Regions from separate parts of the Paenibacillus sp. NPDC056579 genome, predicted to be linked through region 1. Evidence: riboswitches for the same ligand, from Rfam matches in the RefSeq annotation. Region 1 holds a riboswitch; each other region holds the start of a gene.
What was found. Region 1 has a riboswitch for cyclic di-GMP ahead of ACFQ88_RS34045 (hypothetical protein). Riboswitches for the same ligand answer to the same signal wherever they lie in the genome.
Positions count from the first base shown of each region.

Region 2: linked by a shared signal. The riboswitch ahead of ACFQ88_RS29050 (hypothetical protein) and the one ahead of ACFQ88_RS34045 (hypothetical protein) in region 1 are both predicted to bind cyclic di-GMP.
Region 3: linked by a shared signal. The riboswitch ahead of ACFQ88_RS29065 (transglutaminase-like domain-containing protein) and the one ahead of ACFQ88_RS34045 (hypothetical protein) in region 1 are both predicted to bind cyclic di-GMP.

Region 1 covers NZ_JBHTVD010000013.1:183,851-191,877, reverse strand. Annotated here, with positions in the region: gene ilvN (acetolactate synthase small subunit) at 1-144, shown strand, start outside; gene ACFQ88_RS34065 (MFS transporter) at 312-1,655, opposite strand; gene ACFQ88_RS34060 (LysR family transcriptional regulator) at 1,818-2,708, shown strand; gene ACFQ88_RS34055 (helix-turn-helix transcriptional regulator) at 2,808-3,770, shown strand; gene ACFQ88_RS34050 (DinB family protein) at 3,848-4,348, shown strand; cyclic di-GMP riboswitch class I at 4,535-4,638, shown strand; gene ACFQ88_RS34045 (hypothetical protein) at 4,740-5,132, shown strand; gene ACFQ88_RS34040 (hypothetical protein) at 5,146-5,673, shown strand; gene ACFQ88_RS34035 (hypothetical protein) at 6,014-6,355, shown strand; gene ACFQ88_RS34030 (ABC transporter substrate-binding protein) at 6,627-7,985, opposite strand.
Region 2 covers NZ_JBHTVD010000009.1:152,466-160,492, forward strand. Annotated here, with positions in the region: gene ACFQ88_RS29030 (LTA synthase family protein) at 1-791, opposite strand, end outside; gene ACFQ88_RS29035 (YwmB family TATA-box binding protein) at 1,018-1,767, shown strand; gene ACFQ88_RS29040 (UvrD-helicase domain-containing protein) at 1,903-4,266, shown strand; gene ACFQ88_RS29045 (YitT family protein) at 4,432-5,277, shown strand; cyclic di-GMP riboswitch class II at 5,375-5,458, shown strand; gene ACFQ88_RS29050 (hypothetical protein) at 5,501-5,767, shown strand; gene ACFQ88_RS29055 (collagen binding domain-containing protein) at 5,896-8,027, shown strand, end outside.
Region 3 covers NZ_JBHTVD010000009.1:160,696-165,794, reverse strand. Annotated here, with positions in the region: gene trpS (tryptophan--tRNA ligase) at 107-1,120, shown strand; gene ACFQ88_RS29070 (hypothetical protein) at 1,199-1,600, opposite strand; gene ACFQ88_RS29065 (transglutaminase-like domain-containing protein) at 1,779-2,579, opposite strand; cyclic di-GMP riboswitch class I at 2,595-2,687, opposite strand; gene ACFQ88_RS29060 (class D sortase) at 2,762-3,454, opposite strand; gene ACFQ88_RS29055 (collagen binding domain-containing protein) at 3,469-5,099, opposite strand, start outside.

The DNA.
Region 1 (8,027 bases):
AGCTCCGTTGTCATTCAAGTCGTAGGAGACGCGGAGAAAAACAGCGCGTTCCTCCATCTGCTGGAGCCGTACGGCATTCTGGAGCTGACGCGGACCGGCGAGACGGCGATGAATCGCGGAGACGGTTCGGGCGGCACAAGCTGAATAAGGCTCGATTAATAAAAACCGTTTCTCCCGGCACTTAACTTGGAGGCAGTTTCCAAGCGGCCGTGAGGAACGGTTCTTTTTAAAGTGGATAACGATTAATCGCATTAATAGTTACTATGGCTTGTGCACCCTTGAATCGAGAGTTCACTGGTTTAAGCGGAAGCTCAGGCGCTTTTCTCGGCAGGGACGGTTGAGTCTGCGGCGCGGGCGCCTTTTCGATACAAAACCAGCATCCCCAGTGAGCCTATCATAATTACGAATAGCAGCAAATAGATGTGCTTAAACGCCAATGTCGGGCTCAACTGCTGCTGCCATACGAGCAGGATGCCGCATACGGCAACGGCGAACGACCCGCCGAGATATTGTGACAGCTGGGTCAGCCCCATTCCCGAACCGATCAAGTGCTTCGGCAGGATGCGGGATACTTCGTTTGAAAGGGAGGAAGTAACCGCGGAGAGCGATGGCGAGAACAGCAGATAAGCAAACAAAGTGACATAGGGCGATACATCGAGCCATAAAAAGACTATGAGCATAGAGACAGCCAACAGCGAATGGCCGAGAACAAGAAAGCGGAAATTGCCGTAACGGTCGATCCAGCGTCCGACGAGCTTCATCAGGCAGGCGGATAAAAACGCGCCGGGAAAAATCATCAGTCCAATCGTCGCCGCCCCGAGCTGGAATACTTTTGCATAAATTAACGGCATTAAGAACAGCATTGAAAGGTTCAACACGAACGCCATAAAGGCGAGGAGCACCAGCTTCCGGTATCCGGGATTTTGCAGCAGAACAGGAGGAATGAACGGCTTCTCCGCACGGCGCAAATGCCGGATGGTGATGAACAGGCAAACCAGGCTCACGATGAGCACGACGAAGGAAAGCTGTGTTACCGCAAGCAAAAACGCCGAGGATGTCACGACGATACATGCTGCGCCGAAATAATCGAAAGGAACCTTCGGCAGCGACTCCTTCGGGATTAATCTCAACAGGAAGGGCACCAGAACTACGACCAGGCAGGTGACCAGAAACAGCTCGTGCCACCCCAAATACTGTGTAATTGCTCCCCCGATTACCGGTCCCAGACCAAACGCCAACGCACTTCCCGAGGCGATCATCGTGATCGCTCTGCCGCGCCGCTCGTACGGCACGTACCGGCTGGCCAGAACCATCCCGAGGCCGGGCGTGGCTCCTGCGCCGCTCGCTTGGAACAGCCGCGCGAACAGGACAAGACCGAAGCTGTCCGAGAAAAATCCTACGACCGATGCAAGCATAAGCAGCGTGACGCCTATCAGCCAGAGCTTGCGGATCGGGATGAAGTCCGACAGCCTGCTGAATATAATCGTCGAAAGCGCGAAGACAATGGAGTACCCCGATACGATCCAAGAGCCTTGTCCGGCGGTAATATGGAGCTGCTCGATTACGTCGGGCAGAGCGACATTGAACATGGTCGTGTTCATAACGACCAGAAACGTTCCGATAGCCCAGACGGGAATCGTTATTTTATCGTTCATAGATAGAAAACCCCTTGCAATGTGACTTTTTTGGCACCATTGTCTATACTACTCTTAACCGCTTATATAAAAAAATACAATTTGGAGTATTTGTTAATACATTAGAACTTATGAATTATTTTATCTTTTCACGGACGAGTCGAAGCAGGGAGAGGGTTAAGGATGGAGCTGCTGCAGCTGAAATATTTTCAGACGGTTGCCAGACACGAGCATATGACGCGTGCGGCCAAGGAGCTGCGCATCGCACAGCCTGCACTTAGTCAGACGATTGCGAAGCTGGAGTCGGAGGTTGGGGTACCGTTGTTCGACCGCCAAGGGCGGCAAATCCGGCTGAACCATTTTGGCAGGGCTTTTTTGAAGCATATCGATCAAGCGCTGTTGAACATCCGGGAGGGACTGCAGGAAGTAAGCGATCTGGCGGGAGCGGAGAACGGCTATATCTCCCTCGGGGTCATGTCCACGCAAGTGCTGGGCGATATGCTGAAAGCTTTTCACAGCGAGTATCCGCAGGTAAAATTCCGTGTCCACCAGCTGCCTATGCAGGAGATGATCGAACAGCTGCAAAGCGGAGAGCTTCATCTCTGTATCAGCTCGATGCCGGTAGAGCATCCGGGTCTTCAGCGGGTCCCGCTAATGAATGACGAAATCGTCCTTATCGTTCCACACGGACACCGGTTAGCTCACCGGGCTCATGTTCAGCTAAGCGAGCTGGCCGACGAGACGTTCATCCAATTGAAGAAGGGCGGCAATATTCGTGATCTGACCGATTATTATTTCGAACAAGCCGGTATCCAGCCTGATATCGCCTTTGAAATTGATGAACCGGCCTCGGTGCGCAGCTTGGTCAAAGCCGGACTGGGTATTTCGTTCAGCACAGCATTGAACTTAAGATATTGGGATCATACGACGGTGGTCGCCATCCCTATCGAAGAACCGCGGTGTCAGCGTCCGATCAGTCTTATTTGGAAGGAAGGGCGCTATGATTCATTGGCTGTCCGCAGGTTCCGCGAGTTTGTCGTCGCTTTTTTCACACAGCTGCAAAAGAGCCCGTAATCATTCGAAATCCCTCTAAAACGATTGAATAATCTCATCACTGGAAATAAAATGAAATTATGTGCCAGTCTATTCGAAAAGGAAGGAATATCGTAAGCCATGTCCAAAGCCGACAATATGCTTTCCATACTATGGTTACTGAAGACCCGCAAACGCATCACCGCCAAACAGCTTGCGGAAGAGCTGGAGATCAATATCCGGACCGTCTACCGGTATATCGATGCGCTGTGCGCGAGCGGTGTGCCGATCATCGCCGATTCCGGTCATAACGGAGGCTACAGCTTGCTGGGGCAGTTTAACGAAGCTCCGCTTTTTTTCGATATTAACGAGCAAAAAGCGCTCATTCATGCAGCCGTGTTCGCCGAGGAGGCAGGGTATCCTTTTGGTGAAGCGTTGAACCGTGCCATTGGCAAGCTGAAAAAGTACACCAACGAAGAGCAGCTGCACCAGATCAACCGGCATACCGTCGGTTTCGATGTCATCAATCCTCCGTCCGATGGCTCCCTGGAAACGTTTCTTCAGGAACTCGAGCTATCCGTTGCCAATGGAGCCACTCTCCTCATGGACTATATGAAGGCAAATCCCCCTTCCGAGCAGCGCGAGATCGATCCTTACGGCATCGTCTACTGGAAAGGAAAATGGTACATCGTAGCCTACTGCTATCTCCGCCGGGAAATTCGCAGCTTCCGTGTGGATCGAATCCGTTCGTTGTCACGTACAGGGGCGGCATTCGAGCGGCCGGTGGATTTTTCTGCACGGCAGTTTTTCCTAAACACGCTGCTGCCGGATATGGATAATCCGGAAACGATGCTGTCGATCCGGGTAGAAGGGTATGAGCAGGCGATCAACGATCTGTGTCTGCATTGGCTGCTCGGTCATGTCTTAGTGGAGCGGACGGCGACGACGGCGCATTTTCAGCTCGATGAGAGATCCATAGTTTCGTATTTGCCTTATACACTGTTATCGTATGGAAAATCGATTCGGATTATTGAGCCGGCCATGCTGAAAGAAAGAATGGTCGCTATCTCGTCGGCGCTGGTCCAGCATTACGAATCGATGTAGCTTCACTGACCGGTTTTGTCAGTCAAGGTGCTGTATGATCGGTCTAGAAACTAAGTTATCCTTAAGGAGGAAATAGAATGAGCCATAAAGCACTCCAACTGCTCGAATATCACGTGTGGGCCAACGATAGAATTATCAATCATTTGAAAGCTTTGCCGGAGGAGACGTACCGGTCCGTTATCCAAAGTATTTTTCCATCGATTGCGGAGGCGCTGGTCCATATCTACCGGATCGATAGCAGATGGCTGCATATTATGAGCGGCGGTACGTTCGAGCAAATATTGGCGCTGGACAAGCAAGTTACGGAAGCGACAGAGGGAATTAGCCTGGACGGCATTCAAGCGCTGTACCATGAGGTGGCTGAAAAGTATCGTACGTTTTACTCCGACAAGGATTTGGATGCGCTGAAGGAGTACCCTCACCCGACATATGGGGTAATGAAAGCGAGCTATGCGGATATTATCCAGCATTTGAGCAATCACGGAACGTACCACCGCGGCAATATTACCGCGATGCTCAGACAGCAGGGACACCCTGGCGTTCCGACGGATTATGCGTTCTTTTTGTACGAGATTTAGAAGGGGAAGGAAGAGGAGCGTTTTGACCGCGAGACGGTTGGGGCGCTTTTTTGTGCTGTGAGGTCCTACAACTTTCGACATAGATTTGAAAAAGCTACAAAATAATGCAGGACATTTCTACTAAATGTAGAATATTGGATATTAGGATTAAAGACACTGTCTCATTTTTGGGACTAAAACCGACTGAACAGAAAAAGGCAAACCTGTCGAAAGGCAGGGACGCAAAGCCACGGGCCTAAGCCTTACATCATGCATCAGCATGGAAAAGGGATGGCAGCCGGGCCGCCCGATAGTGTTGGTTTTTTTGTGTTTTTTAAATCTGACTTCGATTATAAATAACGGTGAAAACCTCGATGGCTATACAAGAATGTAGGTGAATTGCATTAAGTACGTGCTCGCTTCGATAATTGCCTCGATATGTTTTGTGTTATCTATGAGTTTTTACTTTGTTTACAGAGGCTCTCTTTTTGACTTTGGTTCTTTATTAGTTGCTTTTTGTTATTTCAGTATACCTGTGTTTATTGTTATAGGGGCACCAGCAGCCTTTTTGTTAGATAAAGTTACTGCAAAACTAGCTGACCGTTTAATCATGAGACTAGCGGTTTCATACATTTTATATTTGCTAGCAGGCGCAGCATTAGCTTGGTTTTATAATTTATATTTAAATTTCCTAACTTCGCTTGTTGTGAAATTAGGGTTAGTGGCATCAACGATTTATTTTGTAACGATCACGATCATGAGTTATGTGACGTTATTAAAAAGAAAAAAGAAAGTATTGGATTAGGACGTGGCTGCAGTTGTCAAAAAGAAGAGGCACATTGCTAGCGGTTAGCGGCATTTTACTCATTTTGTTTTCTGTTTATCCGATGTTCTTGCTGGTTCGCGAGAGTGTATTGGAAGCATACATCAATTCGAAATATCAATTAGATCAGATGATTAACATAAATAATCAATCGGATAAAACAAACACGTTTGCACATGACCCTTCTAAGCCAATTTTCTGGAACAAAAATATTATTGAAGTACTTACTGAAGATACTGGCATTGAAGCTCCAAAGTCAGTGTTAAACAAGTTTGACAAAGAAGCTAAACACATTATGAAAATCGTCATTCGAGTGAATGGAAAAGAAGTATCCTCACCAACAGAAGCATGGTTGTTTCCAAACATAACAAAATTCAGCAACTACTTGTCGTGGCTAAATATAATAAAAGTTACTGATAAAAAAAGTAATGAAGAAACAATAGCTATAATCCGAAGACATGCTGGCAATTGGACAAGAGGGGATACACAGAGCCAAAAAATGGAACATATTATACTTGGATAAAGATGGCCGACTAACTGAAGAACAATTTACATATCGTGATCGTGGAAAGTACTTGTTAGGAGTGAAACTGGTCCAAGCATCATCTCAGTCATCATCATTTATTGGATATAAATCCGACATTGCTTATGTCATGCCTAGCCTCTTTTTTCCATTTATCTATCCAACGGTAACTATTATTGTTGGGATTGTTCTCCTAATAGTTTGGTATATGCGAAGGATTTACAGGAAATAAGCAACCGCAAAAATTATGGATAGAAGATGATTTGTTGCATTCACTAAAAAACATAGGTAAACAGTGTTAAAATTTGTTCTTATAGTTTGAATAAAGGATAGCCGGTCGGTGGATATGAGAATTTTAAATGAAGACGAATTAAAAAGTTATATTTCTGATGAGAATATGCAGGTCTTTTGCATTGCTAATTATGATGATGATAGATTAAATGAGCTGCGAGCGTATTATACCTGCATAAAGAGAAATGTTGGTTCACTTTCTCTAGAAAAATCAATTATTTATTACAGCGCATACTTCTGGTACGCGCAGTTCAAAGAGAGGTATTTTGAATTATACGGAATGGATGAAGGAATTGCACAAGAAGGATTCAAGCTTCTAGAGGAAATAGATATTGAGCTAGAAGAAGGGATCAATTGGGTATTAATTGAAAAAATCGAACAAACAATTTAGGGCAAACCAACGCTTTTGATAAATACGATTTGCTATGCTATTGAAATACGATGCAATGAACCGACTTGTCAGAAAAGGACTCCTTTGGAGCTGGATGGAAGCGGAAATAGGGTCTATGCAGTAGAAACGTTTGGCTACAATTCGCTGGGGAACCTGCTGAAAAAAGCATGACTGGCTCCGAAGGAACTCCGAAATCAGAAAGAGGCTGCCAGCAAAGGCAGCCGCGTTTGAACTTATGGTATTCTTGAGCTGCAAGCAAGCTCATCCGCAGTTATTGATCCTCGCTGTAGCCTCCTTTTTCTTCTGCGGCTCTAGTATTGGCAATTGCTTTATTGGCAAGCTCGTTAGCCATTCGCAGCGCCGTGACGGTGTCTTTGGATTCCTGCAAAATTAAGGGCTTCCACACATAATCGATTTGATTATGCGTAAAGATGTAGGCTAACCCCGGTTTGCGGGAAGGTGACATGGCATTCTCCAACGCAAAAATCGATTGTACGTTCTTGCCCTGGAATTCCCGCAGGTCTTGCCCGAACGCCTGATGAACCGAAGGATCCGTTGAAGGGGTCATCAACCCTTGCCGGGAAAGCCTCATTTGCATTTCCGGCGATAAAATATACGAGATCACTTGGAACGCAAGGTCTTTATGCTTGGACTGGTTCGTGATGAACATGGCTGTGCTTTGAGGCTGAAATTTGGATTTGGGGGCTTCCGGAAACACCGGAACAGAGGTGAAATCCCAGTTCAGGTTCTTGTTCTCGTTGGCCCATCTGGTAACGATATCGACCGTATCGATGGCCATAGCTATCGACCCTTGGGCGAAAGCATTCGTTTTGACCAACTGATTGCCGGGTATATCATAAAAACGCCTAATGTTATTGGTGATTTTGGTCCAATTATCCGATGATAGAGTGGCTTTATTGTCATTAGGATCAAGTGAGGGCTCCGACAGCTGGTTCCACATCATGTAATGGGAAGGATTAACTTGGAAACCCTTATAAGTCACGTCCCCGTCCTGCTGCGTTAGCTTTTTGGCCAAATCATAGGCTTCATCCCAAGTCATTCCCGGCTTAGGGTAATTGACGCCGAATTTATCGAAGATGTCCTTGTTATACACCAGCACCCATTCGGCAGAGCTGTATGGCAGCGAATAAAGCTTTCCATCTGATGAGTTAACCGATTGCTGCAGCATCGCTTGGTTTAATTTGCTTGTATCGAAGTTGTACTTCTTGACCAACTCGCTCATGTCATACTGCAAATTATACCTGCGGACCTCCCGGTATGTGTTGCGGGCGGAATCATCGATGACAATATCGGGGACGGTACCCGCTGCAAGCAGGTCTTTAAATTGCCGTCCCGGATTATCCCATTGAATATGCTTAAACTTGACATCAGGGAACTTCTTGGCAAGGTGTTGACCGATATGCTGCTGCCAAGTTTCTTCCTTAATATAAAATTGCGGCCATACCGTGTAGATCAGCAGTTCGTTTTCGGAGGAAGACGACTGCTCCTGAATCGTATTTGTGGAAGGGTCGGTCGATGCAGTTTGCCCGGGTTCCAGTTCCGCACCGCTCTTGCAACCCGCCAGCATTATGAGGCTCATGATCACTGCGCAAAAGCTTTTTATTTTCATACCTTCACCACCTGTTTAATAATAATGGAATAAATTTATCTT
Region 2 (8,027 bases), on a different contig from region 1:
TTGCCTTGGAACGGGTCGCTTTTTTTAGCGGAGGCGGTTTGGACCGCGCTTTGATCAGCCAGATTTTGCGCGAGCGCCGCCATGGCCGGCTCCCCGTAGCCTTCCGGCTTCGGAACGATGGCGTTTTTCACATTCATCGTAAAAGCCAGCGCCATCCCGTTATTGGCGTAGTTCTCCTGCTGGTTCCAGACGATTTCGCTTACGCCCATTTTGTTAATCAATTGCCCTGCCCATGGGGTTCTGACCCCTAAAGAGTACAAGGCGAACAGCGACAGCAATCCCAGCGCGATCCGGCTTCCTTTGCCCACTCGAAGGCGCGGCCAGTAGAAGCAAAGTACGACCAGAACGAGCACGATGACTCCGACGACGGACAAACGCTTAATCGCCTCCGCCCCGGTGACCAGCGGAATAATGTTCATGCTTTCTTTTTTCAGAAAAATATCCCACGGAAAGAATGGCTCTCCGATTAATTTCGTTTTGAAATAAGTAATTAAAGCCATAATAAATAAGAGCAGCGTGGCGACCGCAGTCCCCGCCATAATGGAGTTGAACAGCATATAAAAGATAACAAGCACGCACAAATTGATCAATGCATTCATCGCCAAAAGCTTACCATTTTGCACAGCCCATACGGTTGTTTCGGCCAACGAGCCTCTTTGAATCCACTCCACACCCACAACAAGCAATACCGATACCACTGCGAGCATTATCAAGACTACGGCGTATTTCTGAGCCGGGTTCCGCTCCCATTTCGCGAGCTGCTTCTCCCTGGCTTTCCCCCTACGCTTCATCGCATATCACTCTCCTTATCCTATTCCGGGTTCCGCGCCGGACCGCAATATTAATTAATTGTAAAGGATGAACCTGAAAGCCACCTGAACTTAAGCTGAAAAAAGCTTGAAAGGGATAAATTGGAATTTTAATTCGCGTCTGCTGAAGTATAAAAAAGCCCGATTCCGTCCATGCTTTTTAGTAGATTCGTAGATTCATAGAAACTACTTGGAAGAGGTGCGAGCGATGAAGCGAAAAGCATTGGCGTACGGGATTTGCGCCGTCATAGCATTAGGAGCATGGATAGGCGGGTGGGCCGCTCATGCGGACGCCGGACGCGAAGCCGCTCTCGGCTTGCTGCTGCCCGTATCGAGCGAGGTCATGTCTGAAGGCAATCCCAAGATCGTCATGAAACACGCGAGCACTTATATTCCTTATGAAAATAATGAGCAGCTGCTGCGCACAGGCCAAAGCTTAAGCCAAACGCTAGGACTCCCTGCCAGTCAAGCTATGATTGAGGATCGCGATCATCTGCTATATAAGTCGGCAAGCACCGATGCAAGATCCGGGATCGAAACGACCCTGCTGTGGATCGGCTTCGGGGACGGAACGACGGAATTGATCGTGTCGTCGCAGACGGAAGGAACGGCCGGCGCTGCGGAAGCGATGATACGGGCTCAGCGGGAGCTCGACGGGAAGCTTCTGGCACTCGATATCAAGCCGCAGTGGAACATCATGATCCAGGGGGAACTGTCGGATTCCGGCGCTGATCCGGAGCGTCTGCTGAATACGCTGTCGCGCCAGCTGCAAGCGCAGGAAGTAGAACGGTATGAAGACCGGGGAAGCACAAGCGTAACCTATTACTCTCCGGCTATTCAAGAGAGAGTTTCGAACGGGAAGCAGGCCATGAACGTGCAAATCGCCGTACACCGCGACTCCGTTACCCAGAAGCAGCGGATGACGATCGGCGTTCCGGCCATATCGATAGAGTATTGATTCCCCTTCGCTGCCCTTGTCCGAACAGTTGTTCTTTCCGCACTTTTGTTGTACACTCTCATAGTGCCGATACCTAAGCAGAGGCTTCACAACATTTTCGGCGCGCAGGCATAATAAACAAAGGTGATTACGGAAATGACTCCATGGATCTCATACAATACGCCTCTTGGCGCTAGCGGCAAACCCATCCCCCGTGCGGCGATGGCTCCCGCCAAAACAACCAAAGATCTGGTGTCCGATGATCAGTCGGACGCCTTTTATTTTCGCGCGCTGGAAAGCCGCGGCATCGCATTGAACGCCCGACAGCTGGAAGCGGTCCGCCACTTCGAGGGACCGATTCTCACCCTCGCCGGCGCCGGTTCCGGCAAAACCTCCGTGCTGGTTGCCCGCACAGGCTATTTGATGACCGTCCGGCAGGTTCCGCCGGCGAATATTTTGCTTGTGACCTTCTCGAGCAAGGCGGCTGCCGAGATGAAGCAGCGGATTGCCGGACTGCCCGGCATAACAAGCCGCATGGCTCAGGAGGTGCAGGCGCGCACCTTCCATTCGTTTTTCCTCCTGCTGCTGCGCAAGCAAGGCTACAGCCAGGAAATTTTCAGCGAAACGCGCTACCAGCACATCGTCCTAAAGCGTCTGCTCCGGGAACGGGGGCTTGCCGACGATTACGAGCCCGAGACGATACTGGCCGCTCTCTCTTCCTATAAAATGAACCTTGTCGATTTGAGCGGCCTTCCCGAACGGACGCCGGATGAGGCGAATATTAAGCATATCTTTATGCAGTACGAGCAGTGGAAGGCTGCGAATGACAAAATGGACTTCGACGACATTCTCTTGTTCGCCCATCGTCTGCTGAAGGAATCGCCCCAGCTGCTCTCGTCGCTGCAAAACCGGTTCCGTTACGTCATGAACGATGAGTTTCAAGACACGAACAAGCTGCAGTACGAGCTTGTCCGCATGATTGCCGCACCGCAGAACAACCTGATGGTCGTGGGCGACGACGATCAGACGATCTATACGTTTCAAGGCGCGAGCCACGAGTTTATTTTGCAGTTTCACACGGAATACCCTGGCGCCAAGACGGTTACGCTGGACATTAACTACCGCTCGACCGCAAGCATTGTCGGCTTGGGCAACGAGATCATCCGGCACAATACGCAGCGCAAGAGCAAGACGCTGCTCGCCACCAGACAAAGTACGGAGCTTCCGCAATATATGCGCCCGGGAGATACCGACGAAGAGGCGCAGCAGGTGCTGAACCGGATTCGTCAAGAGGTGGAGCAAGGGAAGCGCTCCTACAGCGACTTTGCCGTCCTGTACCGGAGCGCGAGCAGCAGCCGGGCGATGCTGGAGGAGCTCGTCGTTCACAACATTCCGTTCGTTCACTACGGCAATGTCGATTTATTTTATGAGCAGTGGGCGGTGCGGCCCTTGATCGACCACCTGCGGCTTGTTCTCGACCGCCGCAACTTCGAGGCGCTGGGAGGCATTCTTCAGACGCTGTATATTAACCGCGACAGAGGAATGGAATTTATTCACCGCTGCGAGAAGGTGAAGAAGAAGAAAGGGCCGTTGATTCATCTGCGGGAGCTTCCCGAGCTGAAGGATTTTCAGAAGGACAAGGTGATGGAACGGATCAAGCTCATCCACATGCTTTCGGATATGAAGCCGGCCGATGCGATCCGGCACATGCGGCGAAGCTTCTACGACGCCTTCATGGAGACGGCGGACGGCCGTTCGCTCACGGCCCACAAAGAAATGCTGAAGGAAACGCTCGATGAGCTCGAAGCGTCGGCCAAGCGGTTCGACACGGCGGCCAAGTTCGTCGAGCATATCGATCATATGACGGAAATGCATCAGGCGATGGAGCAGCTGCGCAGCGACCCCGGCGCCGATACCGTCACGCTGATGACGATCCATAAGGCCAAAGGCTTGGAATTCCCCGTCGTGTTCGTGATCGGCGCCTCCGAGGGCATCCTGCCGCACAGCTCCGCACTGGAGCCCGGTGAAGGAGCAGCGAAGAACGAGAAGCGCGAGAAGCGGGAAAAGCTGCAGCCGCAGGAGGACTCCCGCGCCGCCCTGGAGGAGGAGCGGAGGCTCGCCTATGTGGCGATCACGAGAGCGAAGGAGGAGCTGATCATCAGCTCCCCGGCCTACTACCGCGGCAAGAAGGCGCACGTGTCGCGCTTCATTCTGGCGCCGTTCGGCGCGGCGTCATCCGCGGCTAACGGCGCAGTCTCCGGCGGAGTCGGCACCGCTTCCGCCGCTAAAGGGCCGTCGGCGCGCCCGGCCCCTGCCGTCCGTTCGACGTACGAACGGACAGGGCAGCAGCGGGGCGGCTCGCCGACGAAGCTGGTTACGGTGCAGGCATGGCTCTGCACCGCGGAAGGCTGCGCTGCCTGGTCGCGGATCAGCAGCGTCAAGGAAGGCAAGCTTGCGTCCAAGGCTTGCCCGTTGTGCCAGTCTCCGATGCGCCGGGGTACCCGCGACGTGCCGGTATAACCGCCGGCGCGGCGTTGCTCTCCGCTCCGCTCCACCGCCTCCACGCCGCGCCGCTGCGCTAAAGGATGCGGGCGATGAAGCGCAGATGCATTAATGGGAATCATTGCAAGAAATAGGGATCCGGCATATAATCTCTTCAAACTAAAAGAGAAGAGGCATCGGATCATGCAGCAGCTCAAACGGTACGTCACCATAGCCGCCGGCACATTTGCCGTCGCTCTCAGCTTCAACTGGTTTCTCAGCCCGAATCAAATCGCCTCCGGCGGCTTGTCGGGAGCGTCTATTTTGCTTGGAAGCTTGTTCCGGGTCGACCCTTCCGTCATGCTATGGATCGGCAGTTTGCTAGTCCTGCTCTTAAGCGTCTATCCTCTCGGCATCCGCTCGCTGGCGGCTTCCGCTGCGGGCTCTCTGCTGCTTCCTTTTTTCGTCTACATTACAAAGCATTGGGAGCCGCTCACCGGCAATCCTCTCCTCGCTTCGATTTACGGGGGCATTATGACCGGAATCGGTCTCGGACTCGTCATCCGTGCTCAAGGTAACACAGGCGGCTTCACGCTGATCGCCCAGATCATCTACCGGTGGAGGGGCGTCAAGCATAGCAAATCGCTGATGGTGATGGATTCGATCGTCGTGATTGCGGCGGGCATCATGTACGCCCCGGAAAAACCGCTGTACGCCCTTATTTGCGTATTCCTCACCCGCAAAACCATCGATGTGACGCTCAAGCTGCATCGCGAATCCAAGGTCGCTTACATTATTTCCTCCGCTATGTACGAGCAATCGATCGCGAGAACCGTGCTCCATGATCTGGACCGCGGATTGACCAAGCTGTCGGGAACCGGCGGCTATACGGACGATAAACGCGTTATTATGATGACCGTGCTTGGTGCCGGAGACGTCCACAAGCTCAAGCTGCTCGTTCAGTCGATCGATCCGCAGGCGTTTCTCATTTTTTGCAATGCGGAGGACGTGGTTGGCGTAGGGTTTACAGATCGCCAGATGGCACTTTAACGGACATTTTCAATTGGCAAATATTTGATTTTGTGGCATATTACACATATAGGCAGTGGATTATCACACAGAAATGCGCGCAGCCCTATGCTAATATATTTATTGGGTAAGCGACGAGATCGAATCTGTATCTGGGCACTTGGATTCGATGGAGCTAGTAGTGCAACCGGACCACCTTTCTTCGATGAAGGGTGGTTTTTATTTTTCCAGAGGAGGCTTTACTATGAGACAAGCTTTGGATTGCGAACGCATCATTCATGCTTTGGGCATCTCTCCTGAACGGTTCAAGGAAGTAATGGCAGCATCGTTTGCAGCCGGGAATCCGCCCCATGAATTTTCAGTCAGCGAGTATGCTGCATCCGCGCACTGCGACCTATTGCCGCCAAGCGGAAAGCGCCATCATATTGTTCCGGCACAGCTGCTTGCCGTGCCGAACCTTGCACAAGACACTTCACACTCTTTACATATAAATCAACTCTGCATTAGATGAAGTGCGATTACAGGGAAAGGAGGTATCGATGAATCTGCGTGCATCCGAGGCTGCAAGCCTGGCGCAAGGCCAGGCAATAGGGTTTTGGGAATAACGACAGGACAAAAAACGGAGGTGCCATAGAAGTCATGGTAAAGAAGATAAGTACACTGCTCGCTTCTCTTATGCTCATGGTACAGGTGATGTATGCAGTCGGCCTTTCGCCACAGGCAAACGCCGCTGCGATACCCGGCAGCATTATTAACAGCGTAACGATGACGGTGTACGACAAATCCGGTCAAGTGGTAACGGAGACGGTATACGAGCAAGGCGCGAAAGTACAGCTGGACTATACCTGGTCTCTGCCCAACGGCCACCCTTACAAGAACGGGGACACGTTCACGTTCAAGGTGCCGGAGCAATTCAAATTTTACAATGATATTCCCGAGCAGCCGCTTCTGTCCGGCGGCGGTGAAGCCATAGGGAAATTCAAGCTGAATAAAGACCGCCACGAGGTAGTCATGACCTTGCAAACGATCGAGCATTTGGTCGATGTGCAAGGAACCTTAACGTTCCTGACCGAGTTCGATACCCAGGTCATCCATGGTAGCACGACGCAGATTATTAAAATTCCCGTTTCAAGCGGGGAGCAGGTGTTTACGCTCCATTTTAGGCCGAATGTGACTTCCGCCATTGCGAAAAGCGGTGTGCCGAAAGGCTATAACGCAAAAAGTATCGATTGGGAAGTCGACGTGAACAAGGACCTGTCCGTCATCCAAAATGCGGTCGTCACCGACCCGATTCCAGCGGGGCTCGGATCACCTGTTACCGTGGCTGTGTACGAGCTCAATATGAATCTGGATGGAATTGCAGCTCCAGGCGCCCCGCTTGCTGCCGGCAAATACAGTGTCAGTACGGCCGGCAATCTGCTTACCGTCAGCTTTACCGACAGCCCTATCCGCTCGGCGTACCGCATCCAGTACGAAACGCCGATTGCAGATGAGGACAAGCCGATCTTTGAGAACACGGCAACGCTTCAAGGAAGCGACAGGCAGCCGGTCAGCGCAACAGCCTCCGTTAAGGTGCAGCGAGGCGCCGCATTGGACAAGTCGTCAACGAAATACGATAGCTTCACTCAAACGATTGACTGGGAAATCAAATACAATTACAACGAAAAAACGATTGTTCAAGCTAACGCTTATGTGACGGACTTATTCAACGATACTCAAAAATTGGTCGATCATTCCATCCACGTGTATCCGGTGACGATCGGCTCGAACGGATCCCAAACCGTCGGCGCCGAGCTGGCTGCATCCCAGTATACGGTAAGTCCGGCGACAGGCACGGGAACCGCCGGATTTAAGCTGCAATTCCACACCAGCATCACGTCCGCTTACCTGATCAAGTATCAGACTAAGGCCGTCGACCGCGTGCTTGACAACTCTGTGGTGACGAACAAGGTTACTTCCGGCAGCGGGGACAACAAAACGGCAACGCGCCCCATGATTCAAGTCGTTATCGGCAAAAGTGCTGGAGCGGTAAACTACGCCGCCAAGACGGTAGACTGGACCATCGCCATTAACCGCGACAGCCAGCCGATGAGTGACGTGGTCGTTGCCGATACGTTCCCTAACAAAGGGCTTCGTCTCGTACCGGGGTCATTGGTTGTAAAGGAAGGCAGCAACCCAATGCCGGCATCCGATTACACGGTGGATCCTGCCATACCGGCCGATCAAGGCTTCAAGGTGAGCTTCAACAAGGCGCTGAACAGCTCGGTAACCATCACCTTCCAAACGGAATTCCATTTGGATTGGCTCGTTGGAAGCGGGACGAATTTCCCTAACCATGCCTCCATCGCTTGGACGGACAGTGCATCCAAGCCGCAGGCGAAGACGGTTTCCGCAGCGTTCGATCCAAGAGTCGAGGTGAAGAACAACGGCTTCAAGAACGGCGTCTATAACGCCTCCTCCAAGCAGATTACATGGACGATCGGCGTGAATTATAACGGCAAACCGCTTGCCGAAGCGATCGTTGACGATACGCTGGAGTCGGGTCAGAAGCTCGTCGACAACTCGCTTGCCGTGTACAACATGACCATCCCTGCCAATGGCAGCCCTGCACTAGGGTCTGTAGTCGACAGTACCTATTACAGCTACGCCGTCAACGAGAATAATAAGCTGGTTGTAACCTTTTTGAAGCCTATATCCGCTCCTTATACCGTTGTTTTTGCAACAAGTCTTGATGGGAAGCTTATCGGCGATAAGGTTAACAACACCGCTGA
Region 3 (5,099 bases), on a different contig from region 1:
CACAAAGCCCGATCAAGAGCTCATTGAAAGGAGGTGATGGCCATGGATGATGGTTGGTGGTGGCGAACGATCTGCAATTTCATAATCCATATCAGGAGGAATTACGATGACTATGACGATGAAAGAACGTGTACTGACTGGAGACCGCATTACCGGCAAGCTTCACCTTGGCCATTACGTCGGGAGCTTGAAAAATCGGGTGGAGCTGCAGCAGCAGTATGAGACCTTTATAATGCTTGCGGATGTGCAGGCGCTGACAACGCATTTTGACAATCCCCAGCTGATCCGGAATAACTTGCGCAAAGTCGCGCTCGATTATTTGTCCGTCGGCATCGACCCGGCGAAATCGACCCTGTTCGTGCAATCGATGATACCCGAAATTGCCGAGCTGACGGTGTATTTTTCGATGTTCGTTACCGTGAATGCTTTGCGGCACAACCCGACCATCAAGACGGAGGCCAAGGATCGGGGATATACCGATATGTATTACGGTTTTCTCGGTTATCCTGTAAGCCAATCGGCGGATATCGCCTTTTGCAAAGCGACGCTCATTCCGGTCGGGGAGGATCAAGTTCCCCATATCGAGCAGACGAGAAAAATCGTGCGCCGGTTCAATGATTTGTATGCCCCTGTGTTTCCGGAGCCGCAGGCTCTCGTCGGAGAGCGTCTGGAGGGACTCGACGGCAACAGCAAGATGAGCAAGAGCATGGGCAACGCCATTTATCTCGATTCGTCCAAGGAAGAAGTGGCGAACCAGATCAAAAAAGCGAAAACGGACCCGAGCCGTATTCATAAGCACGACCCGGGGCATCCGGAAATTTGCCCAATATACGGTTATCATGCCGCTTTTCTTCCGGAGGGAAGGCAGGAGATCGAGCAGAGCTGCCGCAGCGGTGCCATTGGATGCTCTGACTGCAAGAAGCGGGTAACGGATGCGATGAATACGGTGCTCGAGCCGATTCGGGAGCGCAGACGGCAGTATGAGCAGAAGCCGGCATTTATCGACGAGCTGCTCATGTCCGGTACGGATGCGGCACGCTCCATAGCCCAAGAGACGATGCTGGAAGTGCGGGAAGCTATGAGCATTGACTATTTCGGCAAAAGCGGCAGACGGGGTTAAGTATAAAAAAGAGCGCCGGACGGCGGGTACGATAAGTACCTCCGTTCCGGCGCATTTCATTAGGAAACGTGTATGATTTTATTTTTGTGCAGGCACGAGTTTTGCCGCTTCCACGGTTTGTAGATTGTGCAGTTGTACCGGTACCGCTGCAGCATCATCCAATTTGCCTTCTTTTATTTCCATTGGCTTCACCAAGATGACCTCGCCGTCCGCTTGTTCCAATTGCGCAGCCGCAGTCGATGTTGCCGGCAACGCTTTGATCCACATTTTGACCGCTTGTGTAGAAACAGAATCCCCGCCCGCTTCAGTCAATGGAATAAGCTGCATCGGTGCTGTTTGCGATGCATCCACTTGAATGGCTTGTGCGGAGGGTGTCAATGTTTTCAATTCCACTGGATGAGCTTGATCCGCTCCGGCTCCCGCCGATCCAATTCCTGTCAAAAGACTTCCTGCCAATACGGTTGCTGCGATAATATTCATGTTTCTCCATCTCCTTTTAGGTCGTTGTGTCTTACAAGATTTATTGTACAGGTCATCTCCGGCAAAACTTTGGACCAAATGTGGAAAAACGATGGGACGGGGTAGGGAGGCATAAAAAAACAACCTGCATGGATGCAGGCTGTCCATAATGTGCGCCCGGCAAGGGCGTTTAACTAGACTAATAGATTTGCGTAATAGTATAATCGGCAGCTTGCTTGATCATCGGAGTATCTTGTCCGTTTTGAACGCGAGCCGCGTCATAGGTTGTGTCGATGGTGATCCATTGATTGCTGTCTTTCAAGTACACTTGGTTCCACGCATGAAACGTAGCCGGAGCCGAAGCCTCGTAACCCATCGCGAGCCGGGTCGGAATGTTCAGACTGCGGGCCATTGCGGCAAATAGCGCAGCGTAATCGTAGCAAATCCCTTTGGAAGTATCGTAAACGGCATCCAGATCAGGGGTGTAGCCGGAATCGAGCGCTTGTGCCTTAGCGTAGTCATATTGAATGCTGCGAACGATATAGGAGTAAATGGCGGCCGTTTTTTCTCTATCCGACATCGCGTCACTCGTCAGCCGCTTAGCCTCTGCGACGGCTTTTGTATTGCTATTCCAATCGATCATCGGGATCGACTGTACGAATACGGCGTTCTCGTCGTCCATCTTCAGCTCGATGCTTTCTTGCGAGACGACTTTATATTTATTTTCACTTAGGAATTGGGCGATGGTGATGCTGTACGTTCCATTGCCTTGCTGCAATGGATATTGGGCCCCGTTCGTCAGATAATAATCGTATTTGTTATTGTCCTTCGATATGCGCACGATCGCTTTCGTATCGTTGAGGTCGGAACCGGCAACCGTGATGATGCCTTTATCCAAAGCGCTGCGGTCTACGGTGTAGGGTGCAGCCGCCTCTATACCTTTTGGCGATCCTATCAGAAGAGCGGCTAGCAAAGTCATCGTAAAGAGTTTTTTGAACATAAAAAAAGCTCTCCTTTCGGTAACTGGCTGCCATTTTAGTCCGTTCGGACTAAGGAAGGCCCTGTAGCTTTGCGTCCCCGGCTTTCGCAGGGTTTGCCTTTATCGGTTGAAAGCGCCGAATTTTTTTTATAGTTCTATCATACCATATGACTGTCGAACTTTGTACAGTTTCTTTCCAATTATTACTTTTCTACCAATCTCGCCTTAACGATGATACGATGGGTCCCGGTATCGATAGGATGGCACGTAATCAATGTAATGTCCCGATCCTTGCCGTTGCCCTTCAATACCCAGACATCCTCCGGAAGCACATACAGCTTCTCGTATACTTCATAACGGTACTGATGTTGTCCCGTGTCTACTTCGATAAAGTCACCTTGCTCTACTTCATCCAGCCTGTTGAAGTTCTTCCCGTAGGTCAAGCTTCTATGACCCGCAATGGCATAGTTTCCTACAGCGCCCGGTTGGCCTGTACCCGCAATGCTCGCAACGGAAAGCTTAAGATTGGCTGTGGTTGCATCGGTGATGATCGGCAGCTTCAGCTTAATCTTATCGATGCTCAGCACTCCCTCGAGCTTTTTATTGCGAAGAGGGTCGGGTGCCGACGTCGGCTCGGGCGTCAATGGCTGCTGTTGTTGTTCTTCCGGCGGAACTTCCGCTGAGGGAGGCGCAGTAATAGCCGATATCGGGACAGGGGTAACGGTTTGCCGGGTATCCGGCGACCCAGGCCCTTGATCGATACGCTTCATGGTTTCCGTCCATTGCCTCATAAGCTGTTCCTGCCGGTAGCTTTCATAGCGGTCATTGAGCGTTGGATAGAGAAAAATAAGCATCCCCAGCAAAATACAAAGCGACGGTAACATTCTTTTGATCATCAGAATGGCCTAACCTACGAGTTTTTCAGCCATTTGCGGCGCAGCATGAAGCCCAGAAGGATCAAGGCGATACCGGCAGCTTGTACATAAACAGGGCTGGACTGTCCCGTTTTGGGAAGCGTCGCTGCAGGTGCTCCAGTGTCCGGCTGCGGACTGCCAAGCGGCACTTCCTGAGGCTCAACATCCACGATGATCTCCGGATGGTTGGTCTCGGGCTGACCCGGCTGGGCCGTGTCTTGTCCGTTCTCCGGCTTCACGACAGGCGGAGGACCTAGCGGGACCTTGATGTCGCCGTCAATTATGGTTTCTTTCTCCGGCTGCTTCGGATCGGTTGGCGGAACGGCTCCAGGCGTTGGCACCGGTACCGGCGTTGACGGTGAATCCGGTGAATCGGATGATCCCGATGAATCGGTTGAACCCGGGTTGGAAGTGTCCGGGAGCTTCAAGTTGGTTACGGTCAGCTTGCTGCCGTTCGCTGTCTGAATGGTGACCGGATATTCTTTGGAATCGAGTACGTAGCCAGTTGGAGCCATCGTTTCCTTCACAACGTAGTCGCCTGCCGGCAGCTTGTCGAAGACAGCGGTTCCGGTGGCGTCCGTCGTTGCCGCGCCGATTCGATTCAATCCGGAATCCTGCTTCCGGAACAGCTCGAAGACAGCTCCGCTAAGTACCAGCTCGCTTTGGGCCGAATCGACTTTGCGGATCGTCAGGGAGCCTACCGTGACCGGCGGCTTAGGTGTGTCGGTTTTCGTATTGGCAACGGTTAGCTGAATGTTGCCCGTGCTCTGAATAGTGACCGGATACTCTTTGGAATCGAGCACGTAGCCGGCCGGAGCCGCCGTTTCCTTCACAACGTAATCGCCAACCGCCAGCTTGCTGAAGGTGGCGGTTCCGCCGGCGTCCGTCGTTGCCGTACCGATCCGATTCAATCCGGGATCCTGCTTCCGGAACAGCTCGAAGACAGCTCCGCTGAGCAGCAGCTCGCTTTGGGCCGAATCGATTTTGCGGATGGTCAGAGAGCCTTCAATGACCGGCGGCTTAGGGTTGGAAGACTTCGTGTTGGACACCGTTATCTGGAATCCGCTCGCGCTTTGAATCGGCACGGAGTATTCTTTGGAATCGAGAATATAGCCTTCAGGAGCGGCGACTTCTTTCACGACGTAATCTCCTGCAAGCAATTTCTTGAATTCGGCTGTACCGCTTGCATCGGTTGTCAAAGTGCTGATAAGCAGCTTCTCCGAGCCGGATTTCCGGTAAAGCTCGAAGGTTGCGCCGCCAAGCCGAACCGTATGGTCCGACCCGTCCACTTTGGTGACCGTGAGCGAGCCTCGGATCCCGCTGATCGTACCGGAGCCGCTGCTGACTCCTACTACGATCGTGTTGGTTGTATCTTTGGTTACCGTAATTTCATTATTGCCCGAGAACGCAATTTGGTTGGATACGGCATCTTTATCGTTGGCAACAATGAGAGACTGATATTCCAATATGGCCGACGTGGAAAGAACCTTCAGAAAGCTTAGCTCGAACGATTGCTTGCCGTCGCTATCCGTCCGAAAATCCAGGGAGTAATCCGTTCCCTTGATCAGCTCCGCACCCTTGGTCACCGTTCCTCCTGCATTAACTACGGTCGTGTAGAGCTTGAACG